DNA from 4 places in the Sphingobacterium kitahiroshimense genome. Region 4 is predicted to be linked to each of the others. Evidence: riboswitches for the same ligand, from Rfam matches in the RefSeq annotation. Region 4 holds a riboswitch; each other region holds the start of a gene.

Region 1 (2,205 bases), 530 kb from region 4:
CATATATTAAGATATGCAGAAACACGAAAAAGCGCCACGACATAAAAAATCTATATTTTTGGAATTGTTAAAATGGAAGTTTTCCACAAACTGATATTGGCAGTAATTTTGATCTCATATCAAAACAGCGAATAATAAGATGAAGCAAAACAAATATGATGATCCTAGCTTCTTTGAAAACTATGGAAAGATACAACGTTCTATAGATGGTTTAAATGCTGCTGGAGAATGGCATGTTTTACAGAGAATGTTACCCGATTTCCAGAATAAGAAAGTACTTGATCTAGGTTGCGGATATGGATGGCACAGTATTTATGCTAAGCAAAAAGGGGCTAAAAATGTAATTGGAATTGACTTATCTCAAAAAATGATTGATAAAGCAAAAGAGCATTCCAAAAACTTTGAAATTGAATATAAAAAAATGGCCATCGAGGATATTAATTTTGACTATGAAGAATTTGATGTCGTTATTAGTTCACTTGCATTCCATTACCTAAAAGATTTAAGCAGTGTTTTTATGAAAATAAATCAAATTCTTAAAAAAGGAGGAAGTTTTGTCTTTTCAATGGAGCACCCTGCTTTTACTTCAAGAGCTGAACAGGATTGGTTTAAGGATGAAAATGGAAATCGTCTGCATTGGCCGATGGACAATTATCAGGAAGAAGGTCAAAGAAACACTCGATTTCTTGGACACGAGGTAACTAAATACCATCGAAATTTAGAAACTATCATCAACACAGTTATTAAATCTAATTTTGATATTCAACAAATATCGGAATCCAAACCTTCAGAGGAAGTTTTAAAAATTTATCCGGAAATGAAAGACGAGATGAGAAGGCCAATATTTATTATAATTGCTGCCATAAAGAAATAATAATCGGATCGACATCATTCATAAAATTCTCATCATGAATTAATTATTTTAAAATAAATTTTGAAACAAAATAAAATCTACTAAATTTGTAGAGTATTCAGAATTGCACGTTGCAATACCAACCGAGTTACATAACCGCGGTGGTAAATTAATATGGGTTTCGACCAAAAATATCTGGATACAGTTTATGGTTTAATCCTTTAAATTTTTAAATTGTATGTCAACACCAAATCTTTATCAACATTTACTGGAAAAATTCAGTTATTATTCAATCAACGAACTGATACAGCTCAACAATGATACGGTATCGGAAAAAGGTTGGGGTTCTTCCAAATCTACATTCCGCACTGCGCTCATAAGTACTTTTTCTAAAAGAGGGCTAGATCTTTCCAACATCATTTCTAGAGAAGATGGTTTTACTTCCGTAAAGTATGTCGCAGTAAGATTAGAGGAAAATACGCTTATCCCGATTCTCCAATAAGAGCAAAGACAGCTTTAAAATTGCGTATTCACTCAGCGCTAAAAAGGTTAAATAGCCCTTCCTTTTTGAGCACTGAGTGAAGCTTTTTTTATCCAACTAATTCTATATAATTTTCAGTCACTAATATCAATGGTATGCTTTTTTTAATGCGTTAAGATAGTATTTTATAATTTCTCCAATTCCCTTCAATAGTTTAACACAAAGTGATATCGCGTCATTCTGAACAATTCCTTCACCTTGTTTTCTTTCTCCAATACTTTATTTAATATGTTAAATGATCTTAGATTTTGTATCTTGCCTGTTCATATTCGTATTCTTTATGAAAAAAAAATCTTTAATAACGCTTTCCATTTTATTATGCGCTTCGGCATCAATAGCTCAGGAAAACAAAGAAACCAAAATGGTTCTTAATATGGAAAACACCACAAAAGCACCATTAGATCCGCAGACACTTTGGAAATTAGGCCGAGTTTCTGGAGAAGGAATTTCAACAGATGGAAAAACTTTAATATATGGTGTCTCTAATTATGCTATAGAAACAAACAGTTCGGAAAAAAACCTTTACACATTATCCCTAGAAACAGGTAACACAGCTCCTCTAACAAGTGAAAAGGGCGGCGAGTCTGTTGTACAGATTACAGAAAATGGCGATATCATTTACTTGTTCAAAGGGCAACTTTGGAAAAAGAATAGATATAAAGGTGAAGCTATACAATTGACACACAGCGAAACTGATCTAGAAAATGTAAAACTCTCTCCAAATGGTCAATATATTTTATTTAGCAAAGCAGTTTTAATCAAAAAATATCACAGTACCGACAAATATCCTGATTTACCAAAATCTGACGCT
Region 2 (2,205 bases), 3.0 Mb from region 4:
TAATGTGTTGTCTACATGACGCTGAACACGAAGCGATAATGTTTCTAGGCCCTGGATTAATTGGAATGAATTGAAGGGTGAAATAGCTGGTCCAAAATCACGTAGTCCTTCAACACGTGCGCGGATTGCAAATTGAATGTTTCCAAATGGGCCATTAACGCCAAAAACATCTGAAAAAACTAATCCATGGTATCCTTCTGAAGGTTCAGAAAACTGTTTGAATTTACCATTTCCCCAGTTGTAAGTACCACCATCTACGATGACACCACCAATACTTGTACCGTGACCACCAATCCATTTTGTTGCAGACTCTACAACTACAGAAGCGCCGTGTTCAAGAGGTTTAAATAGATATCCACCAGCTCCAAAAGTATTGTCTACGATAAGTGGTAAGTCATGTTTTCTAGCGACAGCTGCTATCTTATCAAAATCTGGGATATCGTAACTTGGGTTTCCAATTGTTTCTAAGTATAAAGCTTTTGTGTTTTCATCGATTAGTGATTCAAACTCCTCGGCGGTTGTTTCTTTAGTAAAACGTACTTCAATACCAATTCTTTTAAATGCTACTTTAAATTGATTATATGTACCACCGTATACATTACTGCTGGAAACAAAATTTTCACCAGCTTCTACGATATTATTTAATGCAATGAATTGTGCAGCCTGTCCAGAAGCGACTGCTACAGCGGCGATACCGCCTTCCAATGCAGCAATACGTTTCTCAAATACATCTGTTGTTGGATTCATCAGACGTGTATAGATGTTTCCAAATTGTTTTAAAGCAAATAAGTTCGCTCCATGTTCTGCATTTTCAAATACGTATGAACTGGTTTGGTATATAGGTACTGCACGCGCTCCAGTTGTTGGATCGGCAACTTGACCAGCATGCACTTGAAGTGTTTCGAATTTTAAATTTTTATTTGTAGACATTGTAGTTATAATTAATTAGTTGAAGATTCGTTAATATAAAATAGGGGTGAGATTGTGCACATGGATATGTACTTGAAATCAATAAATTTTAAAAAAGATTGATTAACAAGAAAACGTAAACATGTGCAAAAGCATTCGCATCTGTTTTGATGGAATATTTGTATCTGTTACGTTGGTGCTAGAATTTACCTTCTTGTTTTGTTGTAATGTTATTATCATTTGTCGTTTCATTTATATCCTCCAAAGCAATATTACTTTGGACAGGAATTGGCACCTTTTCAAACGTATTTTGAAGGTTGCCAGTGGGTCATTGAGCCAGTCTCTCGCCACTTCTTTATAAATCAAGACCTGATTAAGAGGTGTTGATTAGATGTATTTCTATTTGAACTACGTTGCAAATATATGCCTTGCTTTTTACAAACCAAAATATTTTATGCTATTTCTTAGAAAATACCTCTAATTCTACTCGTAATTGATCGTAAGCTCTCACTATTATGTAAGTATTGGTAGTTGATGGGGCAGCATTTATTTATTCCGATATGTTTATACGTCGTGGATGAAATCCATATAAGTAATTGAAAGCAATATAACTGAAGCATACGATGTTAAACAGACAACAGCAGAGCGATGATCCTGTGATCGTTTTTTTTATAAAAAGAGCATAGGAACCTTGTGAGTTCCTATGCTTTCTTCAAATTACTTTGTATGAAACAATAATTCGCCTTTGCCAGTTGGAGCAAGTGGTTTTTATTTAATAATACGTTTAATCTTATTTGATTTTTTAATCAATTTGTGTAATTGACTGTAATTTTCATCTTGGATGGCATCTTTTAAAGCCTGCAGCTGCTTGATGTTTTCCTCTAAGACTTCGAGTACATTAACTCTGTTCTGTTTAAAAATAGGTGTCCACATATCCGGTGAGCTTTTTGCTAAGCGTACCGTTGATTCAAAACCAGATCCTGCCAATTCAAATATCCGGCCCTGCGATTTCTCTTTCTCTAAAACAGTTAGAGCAAGAGCAAAAGAAGTCAGGTGGGAAATATGCGAAACATAAGCTGTATGTGTATCATGCTCTTCTGCAGTCATAAATGATGTCCGCATTTCCAGTTGTTCAGTAATGGAATCTGCTAATTCGAAAGCATCTTCATCAGATTTGAATGCCTCAACGTAAACCATCATTTTATCTTTGAACAAGTTTGGTAGTGCCGCTTCTGGGCCTGAATATTCAGTACCTGCCATAGGATGAGCAGCAACATAACGACCACGATTGGCATG
Region 3 (2,205 bases), 1.0 Mb from region 4:
AAAATTGCATTAGCTGCTGAAGCTAAGAAAAAAGAAGAAAAAGCTGCTGCTATTGCCGCTAAAAATGCGCCAGTTGTAGAAGAAACTCCTGCTGAAGAAACTGAAGCTCCTGCTGCAGAAGAAACTGAAGGTTAATTTTTCTTTCATACAGTATCAAGAAAGCCGGTTCAATTTTGATCCGGCTTTTTTTTAAGAATGTAGTTGCTATACCTACGAAGTACTGTATTTATATATTTATATTTTTAAATTTGCACTTTCAAATTAGAACATGACCATAGAAGAAAGTTTTTACATCGGTTATATTAGCAAAACACGTGGATTAAAAGGTGAGCTTCAGCTTTTTTTTGAATTTGAAGATTATCAAGATTTAGACTTTGATGTTTTATTTGCTGAAGTGAATAAAAAATTAGTGCCTTACTTTGTCGACAATATCAAATACCAATCAAATAGTACAGCCTATTTAAATTTAGAAGACGTCGATCATATTGATAAAGCACAACCTTTAGTGCGTAAGAAAATATACCTTCCAAATGATAAAATGCCAGAGCGTGATCCTGATGATTTTAGATATACGGATTTAATTGGATACTTGGTGATTGATGAAGTTCATGGAGAATTAGGAGAGATTAAACATGTACAGGAAATGCCTCAGCAATTTATAGCAACAGTAGACTTTAATGGAAAAGAATTGATGTTCCCATTAAATGACGATCTTATGCTAGGAATTGATTCAGAGGATAAAGTTTTAGAGGTTGATTTACCAGATGGATTGGTTGAGCTATATAAGGAGATTTAAAGTCTTCACGATATACAGATTAATAAAAAGGAGTTACTGTAGTTATATGCAGTAACTCTTTTTTATTTAAAGAAATCCATTTTAATAAACGTTTTATTGGGGCATTTTTTTAGGCATGACCTTAATATTATTTTGATTATAAATTTCTATTGCCGATATTAGCCGATGCTTATAGAGAAAGGCCGAGGGAATAGACCCAATGAAGCCTTAGCAACCTGTTATTTTATAAGGTGCTACATTCTACCCCAACTCAGAGCTGGGAAAGATAAGTTGAAACAAGTCCACTTGTGCATTTCGATGTAAGCCAACCAAAATCACTTTAAAAAATATTAATGAAAATCGTTGATCATATCAGTAATGCCAAAGGAAAAACTTTGTTTTCTTTTGAACTGTTGCCACCAGCTAAGGGGCAAGGTATCCAAAGTATTTTTAAAACAATGGATGCACTTATGGAATTCAAGCCTCCCTTTATCGATGTGACTTATCATAGAGAAGACTACATGTATAAGAAGCACGAGAGCGGTTTATTAGAACGTGTGGCTTATCGTAAACGTCCAGGGACTGTTGCAATTTGTGCCGCTATTATGAATAAGTATAAAGTGGATGCTGTACCACATCTTATCTGTGGTGGTTTCACAAAAGAGGAAACTGAAAATGCTTTGATAGATTTGAACTTCTTGGGTATTGACAATGTGCTCGTATTGAGAGGTGATGCAAGAAAAGGCGATCCTGATTTCATACCAACAGAAGGTGGTCATGCATTTGCAACAGATCTTTTACAGCAGGTTGCCGATATGAACCAAGGACAGTACTTACATGAGGATATTGCGATTTCAGAAAAGACCAACTTTTGTATTGGCGTTGCAGGATATCCTGAAAAACACTTCGAAGCGCCAAATTTTAATACCGATTTTAAATGGTTAAAAAAGAAGGTTGAGATGGGGGCTGAGTTTATTGTTACACAAATGTTCTTTAATGTTGAAAAATATAAAGAGTTTGTCAATAAGTGCAGGGAAAATGATATTCATATTCCAATTATACCAGGTTTAAAACCATTGACAACAAAAAAACAACTGATTACGCTTCCGAAAATTTTTCATTTGGATATTCCAGAGGAATTGAGTGAAGCAGTATCCGGATGTAAAAATAATGCAGACGTGAGACAAGTCGGAGAAGAGTGGTTGGTACAACAATGTAAAGAATTAATTGACTTTGGTGCGCCAGTTTTACATTTTTATACCATGAGTAATCCTGGACCGACTAAAAGTATTGTAGAAAAGTTATTCTAAGACTTATATCGTATAAAAAAGCCTGCTATCACATTATAGCAGGCTTTTTTATGCGTTTCGATTTTTGTTAAAAAAAGTTAATCACCCTCAAATGAAATCTCTTTTTATTATATTTAATTG
Region 4 (2,205 bases):
ACAATGAAACTATCGATTCCATTTTTTTTAATCCTTTCAATCTTTTGCTCTTCTACATCGCTTTATGCGCAAAAAGATACTTTACAAAATGATAATCAAGATTTTGAAACCAATGCTAAGCCAATAAATTATAAGCAATTAATAGTTCCTGCGGCTTTAATGACTTACGGAGTAATCTCATTAAATAGCCCATACCTCAAACATAAGGATCAACAAATAAACAATTCAATTAATAATGATCCGTCCAAAACCTTTAAACTTGATAATGTTAGTGTTTTCATTCCTTCTGCAGCGGTCTTTGGGCTTGACTTACTCGGAATACCAAGTAAGCACAATTTAAAACAACGCTTAGTGGTAAGTTCGATTGCCCATGCAATCACCTTATCAGCAGTATATACCATAAAAAAAACGACACCTACTTGGAGACCCGATCGCGCAGATCAAGAATCTTTTCCTTCAGGACATACTGCTGTACCTTTTACCGGTGCAGAAATTCTATGGCAAGAATATAAAGATCAATCCATTTGGTATGGTATTGCAGGCTATACAATTGCGGCGGGAACAGGTTACCTGAGAATGTATAATCATAAACATTGGTTTTCTGACGTCGCCATGGGAGCTGGTATTGGTATTATGGGAACAAAAATTGCATACTGGCTCTTACCATTATTTGATAAACACTTGCAATCAAAAAAAACAAGTTACCTAACGATGGCAATACCATTTTACAATGGAAAACAAATTGGTTTGTCTGCTAATTTCCAATTTTAAACCTTGGTTTATTATCATTTTTATATAAAAGTTACAAAATATTTGTTTTTATAAAACTAATTCCGATATTTACAGCGCTTATAGAGAAAGGCAGAGGGAATAGACCCAATGAAGCCTTAGCAACCTGTCGATTGACAAGGTGCTACATTCTACCCCATCAAAAAGTGGGAATGATAAGCTAGACACAAAATATATCTTGTGCCCTCCTCTCTAAAAGCAATCAAAAAATTTAGTAAATAGATTCAAGAATTTTTGATCGTTTTTTATTTCGAATAAAAAAATCCTTCTAATTTCTTGCTTCGTTAAGGTTGAACAAATAAAATAATTTTATATTTATGTTACTAACGAACAACTTAGGTTACCCACGTGTAGGTGCCTTCCGCGAGTTGAAAAAGGCCAATGAAGCATATTGGGCTAAAAAAATCAGCGCGCAAGAATTATTGCAGGCTGGACTGAAAATCCGTGAAGGCAACTGGAAAACTCAAAAAGATGCTGGCATCGATTTGATTCCTTCCAATGATTTTTCATTTTATGACCAAGTTTTAGACTTGACATTAACTGTAGGTGCAATCCCTGCACAATATCAATCACTTTTAAATAACGAAGATAAAGGATACAATTTGGACCTTTACTTTGCAATGGCGCGTGGTTTCCAGCAAGATGGCGTTGACGTAACGGCAATGGAAATGACAAAATGGTTTGATACCAACTACCATTACATCGTACCTGAATTCGTGAAAAATCAAGAATTCAAATTGACTTCAGAGAAATTCTTAAATGAATATAATGAAGCAAAATCTTTAGGTATTGAAACGAAGCCTGTGTTAATTGGCCCGATCTCATACTTATTATTAGGTAAAGAAAAAGAATCTGGTTTCAACCGTATCGATTTAATCGATAAGTTGGTTCCTGTATATGAAGAAATCTTAACTAAATTGGCTACCGCTGGTGCAAAATATGTACAAATTGATGAGCCATTTTTAGCTTTAGATATTGATGATGCAACACGTGCTCTATACACTCGTGTATTTACTAAATTAGCTGCTGCTGCTAAAGACATCAAAATTATTGTAACGACTTATTTCGAGGCTTTACGTGACAACGAAGAAACAGCTCTAAACTTACCAGTTTACGCAGTTCATGTTGATTTAGTAAGAGGTGAAAACCAACTCGACACTATATTAGCCAAAGTTCCGGCTTCATTAACACTTTCTTTGGGTGTAGTTGAAGGTCGCAACATTTGGAAAAATGATTACGTAAAATCTTTAGCACAAATCAAAAAAGCTGTTGATGCTTTAGGCAAAGACCGTGTATTAGTAGGACCTTCGAGTTCATTATTACACGTACCTTTCGATTTAGACAATGAAGATAATGAAGAGTCATTGCCTAAAGAAGTTAAAAATTGGTTGGCATTTGCTAAGCAAAAATTAGCAG

Evidence for each region. A riboswitch is a leader RNA that binds a small molecule or an ion and turns the genes downstream of it on or off. The one in region 4 is predicted to bind S-adenosylmethionine.
Region 1: linked by a shared signal. The riboswitch ahead of M2265_RS12295 (hypothetical protein) and the one ahead of metE (5-methyltetrahydropteroyltriglutamate--homocysteine S-methyltransferase) in region 4 are both predicted to bind S-adenosylmethionine.
Region 2: linked by a shared signal. The riboswitch ahead of M2265_RS01205 (O-acetylhomoserine aminocarboxypropyltransferase/cysteine synthase family protein) and the one ahead of metE (5-methyltetrahydropteroyltriglutamate--homocysteine S-methyltransferase) in region 4 are both predicted to bind S-adenosylmethionine.
Region 3: linked by a shared signal. The riboswitch ahead of metF (methylenetetrahydrofolate reductase [NAD(P)H]) and the one ahead of metE (5-methyltetrahydropteroyltriglutamate--homocysteine S-methyltransferase) in region 4 are both predicted to bind S-adenosylmethionine.

What each region holds. Positions count from the first base shown of each region.
Region 1 covers NZ_JAOQNK010000001.1:2,748,597-2,750,801, forward strand. Annotated here, with positions in the region: gene M2265_RS12290 (class I SAM-dependent methyltransferase) at 140-874, shown strand; SAM-I-IV-variant riboswitch at 963-1,056, shown strand; gene M2265_RS12295 (hypothetical protein) at 1,092-1,355, shown strand; gene M2265_RS12300 (alpha/beta hydrolase family protein) at 1,675-2,205, shown strand, end outside.
Region 2 covers NZ_JAOQNK010000001.1:272,684-274,888, forward strand. Annotated here, with positions in the region: gene M2265_RS01205 (O-acetylhomoserine aminocarboxypropyltransferase/cysteine synthase family protein) at 1-930, opposite strand, end outside; SAM riboswitch class I at 1,159-1,273, opposite strand; gene M2265_RS01210 (prephenate dehydrogenase) at 1,678-2,205, opposite strand, start outside.
Region 3 covers NZ_JAOQNK010000001.1:4,307,105-4,309,309, forward strand. Annotated here, with positions in the region: gene M2265_RS18785 (30S ribosomal protein S16) at 1-135, shown strand, start outside; gene rimM (ribosome maturation factor RimM) at 269-796, shown strand; SAM riboswitch class I at 963-1,068, shown strand; gene metF (methylenetetrahydrofolate reductase [NAD(P)H]) at 1,129-2,085, shown strand.
Region 4 covers NZ_JAOQNK010000001.1:3,277,468-3,279,672, forward strand. Annotated here, with positions in the region: gene M2265_RS14555 (phosphatase PAP2 family protein) at 1-771, shown strand, start outside; SAM riboswitch class I at 847-951, shown strand; gene metE (5-methyltetrahydropteroyltriglutamate--homocysteine S-methyltransferase) at 1,107-2,205, shown strand, end outside.